One region of the Paenibacillus sp. NRS-1782 genome, then DNA from elsewhere that is predicted to be linked to it. Evidence: riboswitches for the same ligand, from Rfam matches in the RefSeq annotation. Region 1 holds a riboswitch; each other region holds the start of a gene.
The links. A riboswitch is a leader RNA that binds a small molecule or an ion and turns the genes downstream of it on or off. The one in region 1 is predicted to bind thiamine pyrophosphate.
Positions count from the first base shown of each region.

Region 2: another riboswitch for thiamine pyrophosphate. It lies ahead of ACIFQM_RS16390 (ABC transporter substrate-binding protein); the one in region 1 lies ahead of thiC (phosphomethylpyrimidine synthase ThiC).
Region 3: another riboswitch for thiamine pyrophosphate. It lies ahead of ACIFQM_RS02660 (thiamine phosphate synthase); the one in region 1 lies ahead of thiC (phosphomethylpyrimidine synthase ThiC).

Region 1 is NZ_JBITPH010000031.1:43,615-51,551, forward strand. Features, by position in the region: gene folE (GTP cyclohydrolase I FolE) at 1-545, shown strand, start outside; gene ACIFQM_RS12810 (lipoate--protein ligase family protein) at 666-1,511, shown strand; gene ACIFQM_RS12815 (Fe-Mn family superoxide dismutase) at 1,548-2,897, opposite strand; gene ACIFQM_RS12820 (alpha/beta hydrolase) at 3,152-4,189, opposite strand; gene ACIFQM_RS12825 (IclR family transcriptional regulator) at 4,489-5,232, shown strand; TPP riboswitch at 5,340-5,452, shown strand; gene thiC (phosphomethylpyrimidine synthase ThiC) at 5,634-7,421, shown strand; gene ACIFQM_RS12835 (hypothetical protein) at 7,539-7,691, opposite strand.
Region 2 is NZ_JBITPH010000041.1:49,219-57,155, reverse strand. Features, by position in the region: gene ACIFQM_RS16400 (bifunctional 2',3'-cyclic-nucleotide 2'-phosphodiesterase/3'-nucleotidase) at 1-880, opposite strand, end outside; gene ACIFQM_RS16395 (pyridoxamine 5'-phosphate oxidase family protein) at 1,160-1,594, opposite strand; TPP riboswitch at 1,804-1,913, shown strand; gene ACIFQM_RS16390 (ABC transporter substrate-binding protein) at 2,118-3,164, shown strand; gene ACIFQM_RS16385 (MTH1187 family thiamine-binding protein) at 3,431-3,724, shown strand; gene ACIFQM_RS16380 (ABC transporter permease) at 3,721-4,497, shown strand; gene ACIFQM_RS16375 (ABC transporter ATP-binding protein) at 4,543-5,502, shown strand; gene ACIFQM_RS16370 (TatD family hydrolase) at 5,495-6,349, shown strand; gene nfsA (oxygen-insensitive NADPH nitroreductase) at 6,525-7,268, opposite strand; gene ACIFQM_RS16360 (DUF3226 domain-containing protein) at 7,575-7,937, opposite strand, start outside.
Region 3 is NZ_JBITPH010000009.1:93,354-101,290, reverse strand. Features, by position in the region: gene ACIFQM_RS02695 (thiamine diphosphokinase) at 1-314, shown strand, start outside; gene ACIFQM_RS02690 (C40 family peptidase) at 595-1,095, shown strand; gene ACIFQM_RS02685 (response regulator transcription factor) at 1,166-1,861, opposite strand; gene ACIFQM_RS02680 (ThiF family adenylyltransferase) at 2,005-3,063, opposite strand; gene ACIFQM_RS02675 (thiazole synthase) at 3,060-3,827, opposite strand; gene thiS (sulfur carrier protein ThiS) at 3,830-4,033, opposite strand; gene thiO (glycine oxidase ThiO) at 4,030-5,178, opposite strand; gene ACIFQM_RS02660 (thiamine phosphate synthase) at 5,243-5,857, opposite strand; TPP riboswitch at 6,125-6,233, opposite strand; gene abc-f (ribosomal protection-like ABC-F family protein) at 6,322-7,875, opposite strand.

The DNA.
Region 1 (7,937 bases):
ATAAAATCGAGTACCATGTGGAGCAGATTCTACAACTGATCGGTGAGGACCCCAAGCGTGAAGGCTTGCTGGAAACACCGGCACGCGTAGCGCGCATGTATGAGGAGATATTTGCAGGTTATGAGGTTGATCCCCGGGATGCGCTGGGTGTAACATTCGACGAAAATCACGAGGAGCTTGTGATTGTGAAGGACATCGTCTATTACAGCCAGTGTGAGCACCATATGGCTCCTTTCTTCGGAAAAGTGCATATCGGCTATGTACCCAGCGGCAAAATTGTAGGACTAAGCAAGCTTGCCCGTCTGGTTGAGGCTGTGACGCGTCGTTTGCAGGTTCAGGAGCGCATTACGGCACAGATTGCAGATATTTTGAATGAAGCGGTCTCCGCTCACGGGGTTATGGTGGTCGTGGAAGGCGAGCACTTGTGTATGTGCGCAAGAGGCGTCAAAAAGTCTGGCAGCAAAACGGTAACATCTGCGGTACGTGGAACGTTTCGTGATGATGCTGCGCAGCGTGCAGAGTTCCTCTCGTTGCTCAAGGATTGACCGAACAGGCGTGACGGTGATGTGATGATTAAAAAAGAGTGGTTTACGCATAGGCGTAACCACTCTTTTTTGCTAACATGAGAATAGGTAGCCGGTAGCTGCTTTGAAGGAGGATAGCGTATGGAGAATGTACATATGTCAGCAGACAAAACAACGGTTTTGCCTGATCTGCAATGGTTTCAAGCGCCACTCGTGACCACTCAGACGGATGTTTTGTCTCCACTGGCGTGGGAGGAACTGGCCTGTCGGCAAGTAGGGCAAGGAGCTGCGCCTATTTTGCATCTATGGCGACACCCGGCTGCGCTGGTGATCGGCCACCGGGACCGCAGGCTTCCGTACGCGCCGCAGGCGATGGAGCGTGTGCGGAACGCCGGAGCCTCGGTATGTGTGCGTCCCTCGGGCGGAGCGGCCGTGATGCTGGACAGGGGGGTACTGAACCTGTCCCTGATCCTGCCGAATCCGCAGCGAGCAATCAGCCTGCATGAAGATTTTCGGCTTATGGCGGGGCTGATTGCCGATGCGCTGGCCCCGTGGTCTGCCGATGCACAGACCGGGGAAATCGTCGGGTCCTTCTGTCCCGGCGATTACGATGTCAGCGTCCGAGGCCGCAAGTTTTGCGGCATTGCGCAGCGGCGGCAGGCCAAGGCCTATATCATCACGGCCTTTGTGATGATTGAGGGCAGTGGCGCGGAGCGCGCACAGGCGGTGCAGCGGTTCTATGCGGAGGCAGCCGGAGCTGCGCCGACGGGCGTGCCGAAGCCGGATTATCCGCAGGTGAATCCGGCAACGATGGGCAGCCTGGCGGAGCTGGCAGGGGTGCCGTCGGTTGAGGCTTATACGGCATCGCTGCGCCGTGTAGTCGAGAGCCGGGCGGCGATTGTGCCTGCCGATGGCTCACTGCTACAGCCGCAAGGACTGACGGAGCAAATGAGAGCGCTCAGAGAGCGATACGATTCGCAGGTGTAGTGGGAAGTATGTTCCTGGCTACAGAGGAGTCTTAGCTTAGAACGGCTGCCATCTCAGCTTAGAGGCTTGGGCATAGCGTTTTTCCACCTCAGGCCAGTTCACGACATGCCACCAGTCCTCAATGTATTTGTTGCGCTCGTTCTGATGCTTTAAGTAATAGGCATGCTCCCATACATCTATCGCCAGCAACGGAATGGACTCCCATTGAGTCAGGTTCTGGTGCTTTTCGGCCTGCAAAATTTCAAGCCGTCCTGCACGTGGACTCCACGTCAGGATAGCCCAGCCGCCGCCCTCGACCTTCTCGGCTGCTGAGCTGAATTGCTTCTTGAATGCCTCATAGCTGCCAAAGTCCTTTTTGATCTGCTCCGCCAGCGGCCCGCTTGGTGTTCCACCGCCTTGAGGACTCATAATTGTCCAGAAAAGAGTGTGCAGATAATGGCCTGCACCGTTAAACGCCAGCTCGCGTTCCCAATGCTTCACAAGGTCAAAATCACCCGTTTTCCGGGCTTCCTCCAGTTTTTTCTCCGCTTTGTTTAAATCATTCACATAGCTTAGATGATGCTTGTCATGGTGGATACGCATCGTTTTCTCATCAATGTACGGTTCAAGCGCATTATAGGGATAAGGAAGCGGCGGCAAACGATGTCCCCCGATAGGAACAGATCGGCCGGGGGAAGTTTTTTCCGTAGCCGAAGGCTCTGTCTGGCTGGACTGGACGCCTTTGTCTTTGTTCGCCCACGGTCCTTCCCACCTCGTGCCGTCTGTTTGCCCTGTCTGCCGCTCTCGCAGCGCATCCTCGGGGTAATCCTCACCCTCTGTCGCCACATGAAACAACGCAGTGGCCCGCGCAATGGAGCCGGGCTCCTGAAAGGGATTGGTCGAGATCAGGAAATACTGGCTCTCATATGCCGCATGCAACACAATTCCGGTGGATTTCGGCTGCTGTCGTAACGCATGGCTGTGCTCGGTCAGCAGACTGAGCTGCCGTACATACTCCTGTGACTGGCGGTTTGCGGTTTGCAGCAATTCGTCCAGACGATGATTCAGCTCTTGTGAGATAGGCTGTGAATCTGATGCCGATCCTGACCCCGATTCTCTCGATTGCCCGGCTTGTGCTTGTGCAGCAGCTGACGACCGCTCCCATTGACGATGCCACGCCTGATCTGCCGGATCAAGGGCGCTTCGCTGCTCTTCAAGCAGCTCTATAGCGGTGCGTTCCGTCTGCTCGAATACCGTCCTCCAGTCATCCAGCAGCCGCACGTAATCAGGCTCCAGCCCCTCTGTAGCGGACTTAATTACTTCCACATGCCAGCTTTCCTGCTGCTTCCAATGCCGGATTTCCTCCAGCACACGTAAGGGCAGGAAAGACCCGTAAGTACTCAGCATCGTTTTTACCTCCCGTATCCCACTATGGCTATCCGGGCTGGTCCCAAGAACCTGACCCGGATGCATACGTACCCAGTATATTCGCCGTCTCATCGGGAATATGTCTATAAACTCCCCGATCCGGCACGGACATGTAATGTGGGACAATGAATACATAGTTGGACGCAAAAAAGAAGCCTCGCTTCGACACGGGCTAAGTGTCCATAGACGGGCTTCTCCATATTAAAAGGAGTATGGCTTCTACAATAGAAGCGTTACTTCGTAGTCGTTTGTTTACTGGCATTAGCGATCATTTTCTTGTCCTCCAGCTCTTGTACACCGCTTAAAAACGTCGATACCCGCCGCAAATACTCACGTGGATGCTCTCTGAAAATAAGCTCATGCAGCCCTTTTTTGACAATCCATACACTGGAAAGCGGGTTGGTTTGATTGGCAGCGAGCTTTTCCGCAATCGGGTAAGGAGCCTTTTCATCCTGCGTCCCATGTACGAACATGATCGGGAACGGATAGTTTTCTGCTTTGACCTCTTGATATGGAATCTGATGCAGGCTGGTACCGTTCAAGACTGGAAACAGCAGCTCCAGAATTTCCAGAGACGGATGGCGAGGCAGATCAATTTGATTATGAATGTTATGGTACAGTGTATCCGGCTCCAGCAGGAAGGTGCTGTCCAAAATCATGGCGTCCACATCCTTGGTCTGCAAGCCCGCCTGAAGAGCAGTTCCTGCCCCCATCGAGAAGCCCCATACGATAATCTCCGAGGAACCGCGTTGCTTCGCAAGCTGGATCGCCCCGAGAAGCTGCTGGGATTCCGCTTTGCCTCCGGTTGCGACGGCTTTGTTATTTTGTGATGCGAATCCGTAATCGAACATGACAACGTTAAAATTCAAACGGTGGGCATAATGGGCCAGATCATACATCGGAATCCAGCTTTCTTCGCGGTTGGCCCCATAACCGTGGCTGAAAATAATCGTTTTCTTCGATTGATCTGCCGGGATATACCAGCCCTGCACCATCCGGCTGCCGTCCTTGGCGGGGAAGCTGACATCCTCGTAGGGCATTCCTTTGGCCTGCATCGGGTTCGAGTACAGTGGCGCGACAGCTGGATTCGTCAGTACCCATGCGATATAGGCGTGCAGGGTAATAAAGCAAAACAATAGAAAAAATACGACCGACAGCAGCAAGGCAATGACAACATGCTTGATCCGCAGCAGCCGGGGATTGATCAGTGGGGTGGACGGCTCCTGGACAGCATGCTGTAGCTGAGAGCTGCGCTGGGATGTCGAAATCATGTAAGAGCCTCCTTATATAAAAATGAACTTCGTTTCATATAATTCTAGGTACAATTTCACTTGAAAATGATAGTCTATGCCCGTATTGATACCTATTATCGTATGATGCGTGTTATCCAAAGTCAACGGCTGAACCGGAAAAGTAAAAATGATGCAAAGAATTGTCGATGTTTGTCCTCGTTCTGTAATATGGCTGTCACAAAAACATTGGTTTACAGTAGCCACGACTATTCTATATAATTTATGTAACCATGTTTCATGGTGTGAAACGAATATGGAACAAAGAGGAGCGGTTCACAATGGAAGACCGTAAATTAACCGTTCGCGCCGTGGAGCGTGCGCTTGATATACTGATGTGTTTTACCGGAGATTCCGATCTGGGCCTGACAGAGATTGCCTCCAAAATTGGTTTACATAAAAGTACCGTCCATCGGCTGCTGACCACGCTGGAGGATCGGGGCTTTGTCGTTCGGAATCCCGCAACGGAAAAATATCGGCTTGGCATCCGGATATGGGAGCTATCCACCCATCTGTCACAAAGCGACGAGCCGGCGATCCTGTTACAGCCAGCGATGGAAGGATTGCGTGACCGTCTGGGCGAAACGGTCAGCCTATACCTGCGCGATGGCAGCATGCGTATCCGCATTCAGGCCGTGCAGAGCAATCAGGCGATCCGTCGCGTTGCGCCAGTGGGTGCGCGCATGCCGCTGGCTGTAGGAGCCTCCAGCAAGGTACTGGCGGCCTTTATGCCGCCGCAGGAGCTGGAAGTCCTGCTAAGCGGGGACGAATGGCCGCCCTCGGTAGATCCGGAGGTTTATAAGGCTCAATTGCAGGATATTCGCGAGAAGGGCTATGCGACCAGCTATGAGGAACGTGAGCCGGGCGCTGCTGCTGTGGCTGCGCCTATCGTGAATCGGAAGGGACAGGTCGCTGCGGCCTTGTCTGTATCCGGTCCGGTCAGCCGACTAGCGCCCGAGACGCTGCATGATTTTGCACCGATTTTGATCGAGGCTGCCAAGGAAATGGGGCTTATGCTTCCATAATTTTTGGAAAAAGGGACCAGGGAAGGGTTGCCAAAGCCGCAAATTTGAAGTAGTCTGATGGGGATGGCGGGTTGTCCTATATAGCCGCCTCATACGAATAGAATTAACAGAGTTACTGGGGGAGCCTGTAATGCCGGGCTGAGATGGAATCGCACTAGATTCCGGACCCTTTGCACCTGATCTGGATCATACCAGCGTAGGGAAGTAATCGGCCATTGAAATGTATACGCAGCCGCTGTCTACGGCAACGCATCGGAGTATGTTTCCGCGTGCGTAGCCGTCTGGATAGCTGTTTCGTTAGATTAGCCGGTTCCCTGGGGAACCGGCTTTTTTGCATAGATCAGCCAGCCTGGGGTGGTTCGGATCGGTGTGTCATTTCATCGAAACGGGAGGATTGGACAATGAAACCGACAGAAACAGAGGGAACAGCAGGGAACGCAGTGGATGAACAGACCGGAGGGGTAAAGCCCTTTCCAGGGAGCCGCAAGGTGTATATTCAAGGCACGCGGCCGGGCATTGCCGTGCCGGAGCGTGAAATCGCGCTACATCCCACACATACGCCACAGGGCACGGAGCAGCATGAGCCGTTACGTGTGTACGATACGAGCGGTCCCATGACCGACGAAGCCTATCAGGTCGATATCCGTCAGGGCTTGCCTCCATTACGGCGAGCCTGGGCACTGGAACGGGGCGATGTGGAGGCTTACGAGGGGCGTGCCGTCAAGCCGGAGGATAACGGGCTGAAACCCGGCTCCAAACGGGAGACGGCTGAATTTCCCGGCGTCACCAACCGTCCGCTCCGTGCGCGGCAAGGGCGTACTGTAACGCAAATGCATTTCGCTCGGCAAGGGATCATTACGCCCGAAATGGAATTTGCGGCCATCCGCGAAGGGGTAGAGCCTGAGTTTGTGCGGCAGGAGTTGGCGGCAGGGCGAGCTATTTTGCCTTCAAATATCAATCACCCGGAAAGTGAGCCGATGGTGATTGGTCGTCATTTTCACGTGAAGATTAATGCGAACATTGGTAATTCTGCGGTTACGTCCTCCATCGAGGAGGAAGTGGAAAAAATGACCTGGGCTGTACGCTGGGGCTCGGATACGGTCATGGACCTGTCCACAGGCCGTAACATCCATACGACGCGTGAATGGATCATCCGTAACTCCCCTGTGCCGATTGGGACTGTACCGCTGTATCAGGCGCTTGAAAAGGTGAACGGCGAAGCAAAGGCGCTAACATGGGAGTTGTATCGTGACACGCTGATTGAGCAGGCGGAGCAGGGCGTGGACTATTTCACCATTCATGCGGGCGTGCTGCTGCGGTATATTCCGATGACGGCAAGCAGAATGACGGGAATTGTGTCCCGTGGAGGGTCGATTATGGCGGCTTGGTGTCTTGCGCACCATCGGGAGAACTTTTTGTACACGCATTTTGAAGAAATATGCAAAATCATGAAAGCCTACGATGTGTCCTTTTCCCTCGGAGACGGTCTACGTCCAGGCAGTATCTATGATGCGAATGATGAGGCACAGTTTGCTGAGCTGGATACGTTGGGCGAGTTAACGCAGATTGCCTGGAAGCATGATGTTCAGGTTATGATTGAAGGGCCGGGACATGTCCCGATGCACAAAATCAAGGAGAATGTGGACCTGCAAATGGAGATTTGCAAGGAAGCTCCCTTTTATACACTGGGACCGCTCACGACGGATATTGCGCCCGGCTACGATCATATTACCTCGGCGATTGGGGCGGCAATGATCGGTTGGTTCGGGACGTCCATGCTGTGCTATGTGACGCCGAAGGAGCATTTGGGCCTGCCGAACAAGGATGATGTTCGTGAAGGAGTCATTACGTACAAAATTGCGGCACATGCAGCCGATCTGGCCAAAGGCCATCCACGGGCGCAGCAGCGGGACGATGCTTTGTCCAAGGCACGCTTTGAATTCCGCTGGCGCGACCAGTTCAATCTTTCGCTCGACCCTGAGCGGGCCTTGTCCTACCATGATGAGACGCTGCCAGCAGAGGGAGCCAAGGAAGCACACTTTTGCTCAATGTGCGGTCCCAAGTTTTGCAGTATGCGTATCACGCAGGACATTCGCGCCTATGCGGCAGATAAGGGGCTGGACACCGAAGAAGCGGTAGCCGCCGGGATGCGTGAGAAGGCAGAGCAGTATCGGGATGCCGGGCAGTAAATCCTTAAACTTATAAACACATGAATAACAAAAGCCGTGGTTCTCTACAGATGATGTAGGGGCCACGGCTTTTTAGCTTATGTAAAGCGGGATCATCTAACCGGATAAACGGCTGCTTTATTTTTTACCCATTTTCTCATTCAAAATGTCCTGAAAGCTGAGCTTCTTCTCCGAGCTGTCTTCCTTCTTCTGCATACTCACTGCGTTGGCACGTTGGTATTGGTGATGAAAGGGCATCAAGGTGTGTACAGTTAAATTCATTGTATTCATGTAGGTAGTTCCTCCAATTCCATTTTGTCAAATTCAGATTGAGTTGCTTAGGACGTCTGTATAGGACTATTCGTATGTACTTGATGCCGTAATACCGGGTAGACTGCTTGGTAATGTTTCAATCATTATAAACGCATTTTTTCAAATTAAAACGCTTTTGACATAAAACAGGAAGATGGTCATATGTGTCCAAAATGAGGATTAGGTGTATGGTCATTCTGAGGGAAAATGTGCCTAGGTCCAGAA
Region 2 (7,937 bases), on a different contig from region 1:
AGGAAGCTTCCACAGCTGGTACACCATTAATCGTTCCTTTATCCAGGTCTACACCACTCATTTCTTTAAAATCAGGGCCGGGGAAGGATTTATGCGCATGTCCAAACAGAATAGCGTTAATTCCGTCCACCTTGCTCAAATATTTAACGGCATTTTCCATCATCGGAGTTTGTGGTACATCCTCATAACCTGTGTGTGCCAGCACAATAATAATGTCAGCACCCTCGGTTTTCATTTGAGGAATAAACTTTTTCGCCGTTTCCACAATATCCTTGGTAACGACCTTCCCCTTCAAATTGCCTTCATCCCACTGCGTAATTTGGGGCGTTACCAAGCCAATCACGCCCACTCTGAGTGGATGAATTTGACCCTTTTCATCCGTCACTTCTTTATCAAGAATCCGATAAGGGGTAAAATAATTTTTAGTTCCTTGGCCCCCATCATCGTAATACACGTTCGCATTTACGTAAGGGAAATCGGCTCCCTTGAGTGATCTTTCCAGAAAGTCGAGACCATAGTTAAATTCGTGATTCCCCACCGTAGCCGCATCATAGCCCATCAAGTTCATCATCTTGTAGACCGGATGGACTCCGCCCTCTTTCTCGAAGGCTTTGCTTCTGGCCATATAATCACCTAGTGGATTGCCCTGCAACAAGTCGCCGTTATCGAACAACAGGCTGTTTCTTGTTTCACTGCGCGCCTGCTGAATCAGTCCAGCTGTGTTAATCAAGCCATATTCATTCGTTTCCCTGTCCGCATAGTAATCGTAATTCATCAAGGCCGCATGAATATCTGTTGTTTCCATGATGCGCAAATTCACTGTACCGCTATCCTTGGATTCGCTGGCAGCCCAGGACGGAGCGGCCGAAAACACCAGCATGCTACAGGCTACAACTACTGCTGTAAGCCCTCTAAAGCATTTTTTATGAAATATCAAAATATATCCCTCCTCATTAAGGTGTAGGCGTCATACACATGCTTTTGCACATATATGTAAGCTTTGAACCCACCATTCCTATTTTAATCCAATGACGGACAAATGAGTAGTCATTTACTCCATTTATTTATGAAAAAATAATTAATTTTCCGTAAACTTAAAAAACCAGCAAACCTCCCAAATAACTCGGAGAATTGCTGGTTTCCTCATATTCTAACCGTTCTATTTCTCCCAAACCTGACGTCCGTTTTGCTTACCCATATACTCAATACGAGTCGGATTCACATCCAGAATGACATAATCGGGGTCATCTGGGCCAGAAAACCATTCCTTTAGCGAATCATTCCACACTTGTTTACGGAGTTCCTCGTCAGCTGTTACCCGGACAGTAGCCTCAACCTCCACGACTTCCTTCGTACCGCCAACCTCATAGCCCAGCAGCAGATAAGCGTTTGGATTATCCTTCAGCTCTTCCACCTTATGTGTTTTGCGATCTGTCGCGAGATGAATGTTCAGCCCTTCGTTAAAAAGAGCCATATAGCGTACCTTCGGCTTGCCGCCCTCCACCGTACCCAACGAGCAAAATTTGTTGTTATCCAAAGCCTTTACAATGGCTTGTTCCAGTTGGCTGCGATCCAATGTTTCCGTTTTACCCACGGTACAACAACTCCTTTTCGCAAATTAGAATTCCTGTGAATGCCATGCCTTGAACCGAAGGATCATAGTCATTTTCAGAACAAAGCTCACAATAAAAGTGTACCCTGACGTGCGGCAAATGAACCGTCACTTCTTCCCCCATGCTGGACAGACCCGCCTTCTAGGCATATAATCGTCGTAGTAAACCCGAATGAATAACCCATTTGACTATACAATGCCAGGGGTGCTGGAATCGGCCGGCTGAGAGTGTGTCCCAAGACACTGACCCTTACAACCTGATCTGGGTAATGCCAGCGTAGGAATGCTTAAGCAAGATGCGCCCCCTTTTTCTTACTACGGTGGGCCATCCCTTACTTTGGTATATACAAGCGCAAGCGTCCCGGAACATCGGGGCGCTTTTTTTTGTTGAGGATGATGTTGTTGTTGGAACAGATAGCGTCCGGCAGAAGTTATTTTTGTAAAATGGGAAACATAAGCTGTCTGATCCGACGGATTACGGGTAATAAAAGGAGAGAAAACAACGATGAAGCGCATGAAAATGTTAAGCCTGGGGCTGATCAGCCTGTTGCTCATGACCCTGACTCTGACCGCCTGCGGCGGAAGCTCCTCCTCTGCGCCACAAGGTGCGGCTCCTGCCGCCAATACCCAAGCGACCTCCCCGACCAAGGGACTCCAGGATGTAAAAGTCGTGCTCGACTGGACGCCAAATACGAATCATACGGGACTCTATGTCGCCAAGGACAAAGGATTTTACGAAAAAGCAGGCTTGAATGTCCAGATCGTTCAGCCCGGTTCGGGCGGAGCCGATCAAATGGTTGCTTCCAATGCTGTACCTTTTGGTATCAGTTATCAGGAGGGCGTCACACAAGCTCGTACGCAAGGGGTACCGCTCGTATCCATCGCTGCGGTCATTCAGCATAATACATCAGGCTTCGCAGCCCCGGTTGACCGCGGGATTAAGAGCCCGAAGGATTTTGAAGGTAAAAAATACGGCGGCTGGGGTTCGCCCGTAGAAGAAGCGGTCATGAAATCCATCATGGACGCAGACAAGAGCGATGTAAGCAAGGTGAAGATCATTAACATGGGCAATGCCGATTATTTTACAGCCGTGAAGCGGGATATCGACTTTGCCTGGATTTTCTACGCATGGACCGGGATTGAAGCCCAACTACGGGGTGAACCACTGGATATGCTGTATGTAAAAGATTATTCCAAAAGTCTGGATTACTATACACCCGTCATCGTGAGCAACGAACAGACCATTAAAAATGATCCCGAGCTGGTCAAGTCCTTCATGGACGCGACCGCCCAAGGCTATGAATATACCATCGCTCACCCGGAAGAAGCCGCAGACATCTTGACCAAAGCGGTTCCGGAACTGGATAAAAAGCTGGTACTCGCCAGCCAAAAATGGCTAAGCCCGCGTTATCAGGACGATGCCGCCCAATGGGGCGTACAAAAAACGGAGGTCTGGAAAAACTACTCGGACTGGATGTACGAGCGCAAGCTGCTCAGCAAGCCTTTGGAAGTCAATAAAGCCTTCACCAACGACTTCCTGCCCAAGCGCTGATCTTGTAAATCGAGCTTAAAAGTAGCCTTTGCGCCACTACGCAGTCGGATGGTGCTTCGCTTGTAAAGCACCATTCCGCCTACTTCGTTCTTATGCTTGTTTCGCTTTTATAAAAATGCCACACCAATAAAACCCAAAAATATGGTGCTTTTAAGGCGGTTGGCAGCGTAGCGTTACATTTGAATCTGAAGAAGCGAAGCGGTCTCCCCCCCTTAAACCACCATATTTCCCTAAAAACACTCCAAATAAAGGACAGGTGAATTCACATGGCTAACACACTGCTCAGTATTCAAGTAATTCCTAAAACCCCCAATAACGAGGACTCTTACGCATATGTAGATAAGGCAATTGAAGTTATTCAGCGCTCCGGTGTCAAACATCAGGTGAACCCATTGGATACGACCATGGAAGGCGAGCTGGACGAGCTGCTAAAGGTGGTTAAAGAAATGCACGAGGCACTGACAGAAGCAGGCAGTCCAAGCATCATTTCACAAATCAAAATCGCACATAACCCGCAGGGCATCAGCATGGATAAGCTGACCGAGAAATATCGCCCATGAATCCGAAAGGCAAAAACGCTTCTTGGTGGAAAAGCGTATGGCCGCCCCTTGTGGCGGTCCTCTTCTTTTTAGCCGCCTGGCAGGGAGCGGTTTCCTATTTACATGTTGAATCCTGGCTACTGCCAGCTCCGTCCCTAATCGTGCAGGAAGGAATGGCCCAGTCGGCGCTGCTTGGCGCCCATACTTGGGCTACCGTTCGCTTAACGCTGGCGGGATTTACGATCGGCACAGCAACGGGATTATCGATTGCCATTGTTCTTCATACCATCCCTTTTCTCAAATCGGCTCTGTATCCGCTGCTCATTCTTAGTCAAAACATTCCGACCATCGCTCTCGGCCCGTTGCTGATGGTGTGGTTTGGTTTTGGCGTGTTGCCCAAGCTGATGGTGATTACACTGGTCTGCTTTTTTCCTGTGGCTGTAGCGGCCATGGACGGGCTGACGAGGACGGACCGCACGATGATGAGCTATATGCGCATGTCGGGCGCAGGCCGCATGACTATTTTCATGAAGCTGGAGCTGCCGCATTCCCTGCCACAAGTATTTTCGGGCATCAAGATTGCCGCCACATACAGCGTAATGGGCGCGATCATTGCGGAATGGATCGGCGCCAGTGAAGGAATTGGATATTATATGAACCTGCAAAAGTCGGCCTACCGCACGGATCTGATTTTTGCCGCCATTGGCATTATTGTTACACTTAGTTTGTTAATGTTCGTAGCTATTCTACTGCTGGAAAAATGGCTGGTACGTTGGAAACCCGACCAGGAATAGCTTCCAAGTGGAATCAAAGGATACCAAAGAAAGGACGTGGCATGTATGAGTCTGCATCCTACTAACTTATCACCGCAAAATATGGCTGATGAAAAACGAGTCCAACGAGCCGTGGAACCGCAGGAGCATTCTTCCACTTCTCCAGCCTTGGAACTGGACGGTATTAGCCTGGCCTTCCGGGAAAAGCGAAGCCCGCTGCCTGTATTGCAGGATGTATCCTTGAGCGTTCGACCTGGGGAATTCGTCTCCCTGATCGGCCCGTCCGGCAGCGGCAAAAGCACACTGTTTCACATCATCGGCGGGCTGCTCAAGCCCCAGCAGGGGCACATCCGTATGCACGGACAGGACGTGACCGGCGAACGCGGGCATATCAGCTATATGCCCCAGCAGCCCGCGCTTTTCCCGTGGCGTACCACGCTGGACAACGTGCTGCTCGGGCAGGAAAATGCGCGGCGTAAAGATACAACAGCGCAGCCTCGGCACAGCAGCGAACGCGAACGCCGTAAGGAAGCCCTGCAATGGCTGGAGCAGGTTGGGCTTGGCCCATTCGCTAAGGCGTATCCGCATACGCTCTCTGGCGGCATGCAGCAACGGGCGGCTTTCCTGCGCGCGCTACTCAGTCCGCAAGAGCTGATGCTACTGGATGAGCCGTTCAGCGCACTGGACGCGCTGACGCGCGGAGACATGCAACAATGGCTCCTGCGGATGTGGGAGAAGAACCGCCGCTCTGTGCTGTTTATTACCCACAGCATTGAGGAAGCGTTGCTGCTCTCCGACCGTATCTATGTACTGTCGGCGCGACCTGCTTCGGTGATACACATCGTAGACGTTCCCTTCCCTCGCCCTCGCAGGGAAGAAATCACCATCGACCCGCGCTTTATCGAATGGAAGCGGAAAATGACAGGCTGGATGCGCGAGGAAAAGTACAGACTGGAAGGCGACATGGACAACACTGGAGGCGTCCGTGAGGATGCTTCAGGTAATGGGGCAAGCCGTTATGAATGACTCGAAGAATAAGAAACTGGACACGGCAGCGCCAACGACGACGCCAGTACCGGCGCCTCTAATCGACGCGCACATTCATGTGGATGGCTATCCGTCCGAGCAGCAAGAGCTATTGCTCGCTTCGCTTGCAGATAGCAGCGTCGAAGCCGTCATAGCCGTGTCCATGCATCTCGCCTCCAGCCGGGCCAATTTGTGCTTATCTGAGCGTTTTCCCGGGCTGGTACGACCCGCCTTTGGCTTTCATCCCGAACAGCCTCTTCCATCGCAAGCTGAGCTCGATCTGTTATTCAACTGGATGGACAAGCATGCAGAGCATATGGTCGCCATAGGTGAGGTCGGCTTGCCCTACTATAATCGGCTGGAAGCCTTGGAGAGAGCCGTTTCCTTTGACCTTGCTCCTTACATAGAACTGCTGGAACGTTTTGTCCGATTTGCGGGAAAACATAACAAGCCGATTGTACTGCATGCCGTCTATGAGGACGCGGACATTGCCTGCGACTTACTGGAACGCCACGGCGTTACGCAGGCGCATTTCCATTGGTTTAAAGGCTCTCCCGCCACGACCGAACGCATGGCCCGTAACGGCTATTATGTCTCCTTCACACCGGATCTCTTGTATGAGGATGAAATCCGAGGCTTGGCAATACAGTATCCATCCGGGCAGGTGATGGCGGAAACGGACGGCCCTTGGCCCTTTGAGGGGCCTTTTTCCGGACAACAGACCCATCCATGCACGACCGCCGAAGTCATTCGGGCGTATAGCAGGCTGACAGGTCAAAATGAAACTGTCGTTCGGCAATTATTTTATGACAATACGAGACGCTTTTACGCATTGTCTAATTTATAAAGCCATATCAGCTATTCCCTGAAAAGATATACAAGCCAGCTTACAACAAAAACAAAGAACCTCCTATTACGCGGACTTCATCATGCGCAAAAGGAGATTCTTTGTATTTTTCAAACATACCTATGGCTCATGCCATTTATATGTTGCTGCGTTATTTTTATCGCTTACCCGACCTTTATTGCTTCAAAAATCCCTTTTGCTCCAAAAAAGACTTCATCTGCAAACGTGCAGGCTCGGTCAGTCTTGCTGCCATTTGCTCTGACCATGGAGTAGACCGCTGGCCACCTGTGCGTTCCTTCAAATATTCAGCCGATGTGTGATCATACAGATCCACAGCTTTCATCGTCTGATTTTTGTCGTAGCCGTTCATATGCAAAACACCGGACAGCGGAAGACGTGGACGTAAGCTCCCTTCCTGATCCGGTACACCAATACACATGCCGAACACCGGATATACCAGCTCAGGCAATCCCAACAGCTCGGATACCTCGGCTATTTTTGTACGGATGCCCCCGATGTAGACCATGCCCAAACCGAGTGATTCGGCGGCCACGGCTGCATTCTGTGCAGCTAACGCGGCATCAATGGTCGCAACCGTGTAATTTTCGACGGAACCTTCATAGGAGGACTTGCCCGGTTGATGATGAACCGTGACCTGCTTCAAGCGGTACAAATCTGCACACCACACAAGGAACGCCGGGCATTGCTCAACGTAAGCCTGACCACCTGCCAACTCAGCCAGTTTTGTTTTCAAAGAAGGCTCTGTAACGGCAATGACGGTATAAGCCTGTACATTGCTGGACGAGGAAGCCATCTGGCCTGCTGCCACAATAGCTGCGAGCTGCTCGTCGGTAACGGCATCTGACTTGAATTTTCGTACAGACCGATGATTCATCAACAAGGAAATCGTATCATTCATGACTGCTTCACTCCTAATCCATAATATAAGCTTTTTATCTGTGTCAAGCTGTGCGTATACGAAGAGGTTTTGCATGTTTGCATGGCATTACTACAAGTATTATGAAACTTTCGGGAATGATAAGCAACTATAAGCCATTTAGCAAGGAAGGATTCTATGAAAAAGGGCTGAACATAACAAAAAAGCAAGCACTCAGGAGGTTAATCCTTGTTTACTTGCTAAAAAAATGGTCTATTTGTATTCTAATAATGTCGCTGCCCAAATCTTATAAATATCTATATGAGTCAAAGTTCTTTCTACATTCACTCAGTACCTTAGTAAGTTTTTCAAAAAGTCAGTAATTTCTTTGACTGGTATCAGGACCAATGTGCTTGAGGAAATCCAATCATTGTCTTGTATAGAGACTTGATTTGCTTTTCCTGGTTTTAAAATATTAGCTATGCAACCAACTACAACTTTTGCCTCGTCTGTTACTCCCCAATTATGTCTATACTGGTCATCGATATTATTCACATAGTTTAAGGCACCTTTTAAAATCTCTGGATACACAACTTCAGCACACTGAATTAATGCATCCTCCAATGTGCCTTTATCTCTATTATTAGGGAAAACATGTATTCCTATACGAGGGATATTTTCTATAATCTCACCTGGATATCCTATATTCGA
Region 3 (7,937 bases), on a different contig from region 1:
ATACGCTGGCTAATATTCAAATATTGGTACGTGCAATGCAACATCATATAGGCTGTGCCATTATGGACGCCCATAACTATATTGAACTCACTGGATCAACGCTGGAGATTGAGCCTATGGGCTATACATATACATCACTAGTTCCTATGACTGCCGAAGTAACCGGTATAGAGCTGGATGGATTTATGTATCCACTGCACAATGCCACACTTAAAATGGGGCAATCACGCGGTGTCAGTAACAAGCTGATCGCTCCAAAAGGAACGATTTCCATTGAAAGCGGACTGCTGCTTGTGATCCAAAGCAAAGATTAAATATGACATTATTGTAATCTTTTCGAAAGAACTTTTTCTGCTTGAATCCCTTGCTAATCAAGAGTTTTATCATGTATTCCGATTTTTGAGATTCGATATTTTTTACAAATTGTAATTTTTAATCGTTTTTTAATAATTGGCGTGTAAGCCTTGTCCCTCAAGCATTTGAGCGTGCTTTTCCAACTATTAGGCGGTTTTAAAGCTGTTATACTCAACGCTGTAAGTTAGTTAGCAACTCAGCAAAATATTGTACAAATCAATTTCTGGAGGTACTTACAACATGAACATGCATAAAATCATAAAAAAGGCAATTATCACAGGAATGACAGCCACTATCGGCTTTGGAACGTTTGCGTTAGAGGGAACAAATACGGCTCAAGCTGCCACAGCTACTACTTCTGTAGGTCAAAAAATAATTAACTACGGTGAAAACTATATGGGAACTCCCTACAAATTCGGAGCTTCCACAAGCACTACACGCAATTTTGATTGCTCTTCCTTTACGAAACATATATTTCAGAAATACGGCATCGACTTGCCACGTACCTCTGTTGCACAATCGAATGTTGGACATGCCGTATCCAAGTCCAATTTGAAAAAGGGTGATCTTGTGTTCTTTTCGAGCGGTAGTCGCGCCACGGGTCGCAACATTACACATGTAGCGGTCTATGCAGGCGGAGGTAAAATTTTACACACATACGGTAGTCCGGGCGTTACCATCTCCGATTTGAATTCCGGTAACTGGAAAAGAACATACATCAAAGCACGCCGCGTGCTGTAGTATTCATTTGATTTAACGTATTTAAGCCGGGACACAGGATCTCGGCTTTTTTATATTTTCCAATACTATACTACTCTGCTTCCGGGGGTGTCCTGAGTGAATAGCCTATACCTCGTTGCGTGCGAATCATTTTGAATCTTTGCCCTTTGTCTACCTTGACTCTCAAATGCCTGATATACACGTCCACTACGTTCGTATCTACAATATAATCATGCTTCCAAACATCCTTCAAAATTTGCTGCCTGCTGCAAACCTGATTAAGATGTATAGCCAGATGAAGCAAAAGATCAAATTCCTTTGGAGTTAATTCCAGCTTCTGCCCGCCTCTGCTTACCAGTCTGCTTCCACTATCAATATGTAAATCACCCGCCTGTATCGGCCTTTTCACATCACGTGCAGCACCAAAAATCCACAATAAATTAGCCACTCTGGCTTGAAATACTCTAGGGGAAAAGGGTTGGACAATCACATCGTGTGCTCCCTGCTCAAAACAGGAAACAATATGGTTCTCATCATCTGATGAGGTCATTACGAATATTGGAACAGTGGGATCATTTTGTTGCATGGTACGGATCAAGCCTTGTGTATCAGGCTGCTCAGTATCCATATTCAGAAGCAGCAAATTCACAGAATTCTCGTCTAAATAATACTTTCCCTCTGCTATATTGCGGGCGTTAACCACCCGATAGCTTTCCTCCTCCAACTGACGTGTATACGTAGTAGCAGATGCTTCATTCCCATCCACGAGTAAAATTAACGGGTTCATTCTTCTCACCCACCTGTGTTTGGACATAGGACTGCAATATGGATACAGACGTATTTGATACAAACGATTCGAACCTATTTATTATATTGTAACAAAAAAGCAGTGAAATCATTCCACAAAGGAAGACTTCCTGCTTTTATGGTTTAGCCTAAATAACGATGATAGATTTTCCTTGCTTCTGTGACGTCTTTTGTTCCGTGTATTAATGCTCTCCCATCTGCAAAAATAACCAAACGGTGCGTCTCAACACTAAAAGAAACCAGAAACGGATTTTGCTCCACTGTTCCCTCTTCCAAAGAAGCCAGCCTGTCTGCTGTTTCTTTAAGATTCACCTGTCTCGGTTCTGCTGGTCTAATTTGAACGGTATCCCGGCCGCACAGCACATCTATTTTCTGGCGATGGGCTGCCGACAAATACGGATACGTCGGGTGGCTACCGCAAGAAGGACAATCCGTTTTTTTGACGCTATCCACTGTTATCGCTACATGCTCATTTTTCCACAAATCAAACGAAAGCAGCTTGCCCCTGAGATCAACACGGTATCCACCAAGTAGCTTGAAGGCTTCCGTGGTCTGGTTGGCCGTGACCATCTGCACCGCCTGTGGAATGATCCCCACGGTATCACAGGTTTCTCCGCCAAGCGGTACAGTTCCAAGCAGACAATGAAGACAAGGCGTTTTCCCTGGTAAAATGGTATAGGTTACACCATAGCTGCCAACACATCCCCCATAAATCCAGGGAATGCGATGCTTTTGTGCCACATCGTTCATAAGTAACCGGGTATCAAAGTTGTCGGTGGCATCCATAATGAGGTCTACTCCCTGAATCAGCTCCTCCAATTCCTCTACCCCGACATCCAGAACTTGTGCGTGTATGATCGTTTCCGAATTGATTTCCTGTAGTCTTCGCTGGGCAGCTACTGCTTTGGGGCACCTCTCTGCGGCGTCACTCTCCTGAAAAAGCTGCTGGCGCTGCAAGTTACTCCATTCCACATAATCCCGGTCTGCGATGGTCACTGTGCCTACGCCTCCGCGAACGAGCGTTTCCGCAATCCCGGTCCCCAGCGCTCCAGCACCAATGATCAGTACGTGGGACGAACCCAGCCGGCGTTGTCCTTCCGGCCCGAAAGGGGCGAATCTTTCTTGTCTGGAATAACGATCATTGGGTTGTACTTGCACACCCGTTTTTTCAGTCGCCTTCATGCCTGAACCAAGCCTTCTGTCGGGCTGCTTGCCGAGGCATAACGCTGTACAGAAATCATGCCCGCTTCAAAACCATATCTGCCCGCGCAAACAGCCAGCTTCATCGCCTCAGCCATTTTCACAGGGTCCTGAGCTCCTGATACAGCTGTATTCAAAAGTACGGCATCTGCCCCCAGTTGCATCGCCATTGCCGCATCGCCAGGCGAGCGAATGCCGGCATCGACGATAACCGGAACCTCCGCTTGCTCAATTATTAGCTCTAATGAAAACGGGTTTAGCAGGCCGCGTCCTGTACCAATAGGTGAAGCTCCAGGCATAACAGCATGTACGCCAAGCTTTTGCAGCCTTTTGGCCAGAATCACATCATCTGATATGTAGGGCAGCACGATAAAACCTTCCTCCAGCAGCTTTTCACTAGCCTTGAGTGTTTCAAAAGGATCAGGCAGCAATGTCTTGCTATCCCCAATGACCTCCACCTTAATCATGTCGCATAGACCTGAGGCTCTCGCCAGCTTAGCGATGCGCACTGCCTCGTCCGCCGTTGTCGCTCCTGCCGTATTGGGAAGCAGTGCATAACGACTCAAATCCAGTGTATCTAGAAAATGTTGCTTATCCCGTTCCTCCAGATTTAATCTTCGCACGGCAAATGTTAATATTTCGGTCTCCGCAGCTTCCACAGCTTTGGATTGAATATCCAGATCGACGAATTTTCCTGTACCCAATAACAGCCTTGACGTAAAAGATGCTTTACCAATCGTTAACATCATTAACCACCTCCCACAAAATGTATAATTTCCAATCTATCTCCATCTTTCAGTATCGCTTCATCATGATCCTCACGAGTCAATATGTGACGATTCAGCTCCACTACTACAGTTTTCACTTTCAAATCCAGCTCCTTCAGCAGTTGATCCACATGAATGATCCGACTGGAAAAGGTCATGCTCTGACCGTTAATCGTCAGCTTCATTTACTCGCCTCCTTTATATGTTCAGGAGAAAAGCCGCTTATTCCAAGCTCAGCCACACCAACCCCTTTTAACAGAGCTGCTATCGCAAACCCGGTAGCTTCGCTCAGCAACACGCCGTTCCGGTAGTGCCCGACTGCGGCATATACTCCTTCAACGCCGGGAACAGGCCCAATACAAGGACGCCGCGCCGCTGCCTGCGGACGCAAGCCCGCCCAAGTGCGTAAAAAAGAGGCTTCACGGACACGAGGCAGCCAGGCAGAAGCACGGGCCAGCAGCGCCTCCAGGCTTCCAATGGTCACCTCTTTGTCATGCTGATGCGGCAGACTCGTCGCTCCAATCCAAAGCTCGTTATTCCGCTTGGGCACCAAGTAAATATCATCGGCGTAGATGGTATATTCCAAGGGATGATCCTTCAAGGAGATAGCAATAGCCTCACCCTTGACCGGATAAAGCGGATATTCAAAACCAACCTGCTCCAGCAGCCTCATACTATCCAAGCCTCCAGCAATAATGACCTGTTCGCAGGAAAAAATGCCTCTGTTTGTTTGTACGCCACAAATTCGCCCATGCTGTACTATGAGATACTCAGCCTGTGTACCCGTCCATATTGTTGCTCCGAGCACCGTAGCTGCCCTTGCATAAGCACAACAAAGCTGGACCGGAGAAATCTGCGTCTCCTTTGAGCGGTATATAGCCCCGATCGCTTGACCATCCAAACCTGGAATTCGGCGGGCCAATTCTTTGGCATCCCACCAAACAGGATGATCATCCTCTCGCGCAATAGCCGCAGCCCAGCGTCTTTGTCCCTCGGCTTCAGACCGGAAGGGGGTCACAAATCCTTCTGTTCGGAATTCTACCTGAACACCGGACAAACGCTCTAGGTCACGAACCAGCTCGGGAAATGCATCCCGGCTTGAGCGAGCGAACTGTGCCAACTCCGGGTCGGTGAAATCATCACTCTCTGCTGCCAGCATCCCGACCGCAGCTCCTGAGGCTCCCTCGCCCGGAATGAAGCGCTCCAGCAATATCGTACTGCGCCCCTCCTTGGCCATATGATAAGCAATCGAGCTACCGATAACACCTCCACCAATGATCAAGCATTCAGCGTGTCCAATAGCTGGTGCCTTTGTTTTTATCTCTGGCATATGTTTCATCTCTCCCCTCCACTTACGATTGTGCTTGCAGCAAACTCCTATTTTCGTTTCACCACTACAGGCCGTGAACTACTCGATCTGTCATCCGCCTATATGCCCTCGCAGCCGCAACAGGGAACTCTGCCTTCCAGATGCCGGACATTACGGCAATTCCACTTGCACCCGCAGTATACAGCTCGTGAATATGGCGTGGTTGTATGCCGCCTAGAGCAATCACAGGGATGCTCAACAACCTGCTTATGCGCTCAAGCTGTGCTATACCTCGCGGAGTAACACCAGGCTTGCAGTGAGTCTCATACACATGTCCATAGAGTACATAATGCGCTCCTGCCCGTTCGGCAGCCTGTGCCTCCTCCAAGGAATGCACCGACACCCCACAGCGCATATCCTCTGAGAGTAAGCTTTTGACAGCTGCAACAGGTAATCCGTCAGCCGGTAGCTGGATAGCTCCAACGGAGGTCAGCAAAGCAACATCCACCCGGTCATTTACTGCAATTTGCTGTAAAGGAACTCCTCGATTCACCATACTGCGGGTTAAATCGAGCAATTCAGATGCGCTCTTCTGCTTCAAGCGCACATGTACATAATGAACATACGGATGAATAGCAGCAGCCACCTGGGCAGTATGTGCATGTGCACTGGAGTCGCCTTCCATCGTAATTACGTGCAATTCGATCTTATTCTCACCTCACAATGGACTAAATGGTTGTAAGCTGACCCTGTATCTTTACAGTCTCATATCGTGCTATACGTTATGGACTAACCACGTTTACCAGCAAAAAAATGAAGGGGTACGGTATATGAATACGAACGAAAACGCAAAAAAACCACTTCCCGAAGGAAGTGGTTTAACGTACGTCCAATAACCAAACGGATCATTATATCCGTATACGTATATCGTCCCACATACAAACAAAGTAATAAATTCGTTACCTCGTTTGTATGGCGCTCACTTCCCTACGCTGGCATAACCCAGATCAGGTGCAAAGGGTCCGAAATCCGGTTATTCCGTCTCAGCCGCATGGGCGGCTCCCCTAGTGTAACTATTTTATTGTATCAGCTAAAGATAGCTTAGCATAATTTCCTAATCCTGCAAACCCTGCTTCTTGTGAAGCTTGGTACAGAACTGGATATTTAGTTGACTTTACTTGTCCATTCTTCCACATTCCACGTTTTGGTTACCCAATCCTCATAAAAGTCCGGTTCGTGAGATACGAGCAGCACCGTTCCTTTGTACTCCTTCAAGGCACGCTTCAGCTCATCCTTCGCTTTGATGTCCAAGTGATTGGTAGGCTCATCGAAAAGCACCCAATTGCTTTCCCGCATTAACAGTTTGCATAGGCGGACTTTGGCCTGCTCACCACCACTGAGCGCGGATAGCGGACGGGTGATATGCTCATTTTTCAAACCGCAACGCGCCAAATGCGCCCGTACTTCATGCTGGTTCAAGTGCGGGAATTCATTCCACACATCCTCAATCGGTGTAACTTTCTCTGCTCGTACCTCTTGCTCAAAATAAGCTGACTGCAAGAAATCCCCTTGATAGGTCTTGCCGCTGATCGGCGGAATTTTTCCCAGAATGGTTTTGAGCAATGTCGATTTACCGACACCATTATAGCCCACAATCGCAATTTTATCGCCACGTTCAATCGTCATGGACATTCTAGGCAACAGAGCATGGGTGTAGCCAATTTCAAAATCAATACCCTCAAACACCGTTTTCCCACTCGCACGCGCTTCTTTAAATTGGAATGTTGGCTTAGCCGCTTCTTCCGGTTTATCAATGCGCTCGATTCGATCAAGCTGCTTCTCACGACTCTTCGCCCGACCTGACGTAGAGGCGCGCGCCTTATTGCGTTGAATGAAATCTTCCTGCTTCTTAATAAAATCCTGCTGCTTCTCATAAGCTTCAATATGCTGGCTTTTGTTCAGGTCTGCCATTTCAAGGAACTTTTCATAGTTGGCTGAATAACGGGTCAGCTTGGCAAATTCAAGATGATAGATGACATTAACGACCTGATTCATAAATTCAGTATCATGAGAAATAAGAATAAACGCATATGGATAATCCCTCAGATAACGTGTAAGCCATTCAATATGCTCTACATCCAAATAGTTGGTAGGCTCATCCAGCAGTAACACATTTGGCTTTTCCAATAGCAGCTTGGCAAGTAGGACCTTCGTTCGTTGTCCACCACTAAGTGCGGAAACATCCCGCTCCAGTCCTATTGCGGAAAGGCCCAATCCATTCGCCATTTCTTCAACCTTCACATCAATGAGGTAAAAATCCCCCATATCCAGTTGTTCCTGAATTTCACCCATCTCTTCCAGCAGCACTTCCAGTTCTTCGGGAGAAGCTTCCCCCATCTTGTCAGTGATCTGCATCATTTCCTTTTCCAATTCCAACAACGGGAGAAAGGCGTCCTTCAGTACATCCCGCACCGTTTTACCAGGTGTAAGCTTGGTGTGCTGATCCAAATACCCATAACGTACACGTGGAGTCCATTCCACTTTGCCTTCATCCTTAAGCAATTTTCCGGTCAGGATGTTCATCAGTGTCGATTTACCTACACCATTGGCTCCCACCAAACCTACACGTTCCCCTCCGAGCAATCGAAAGGATACATTTTTAAACAATGTGCGGTCCCCAAAATTATGGGATACATTTTCTACAGTCAATAAACTCATAAGCTGTTTTTGGCTCCTTATTATCATCGGCGATGCCGACTGTTCTTATTTCATATGCATTT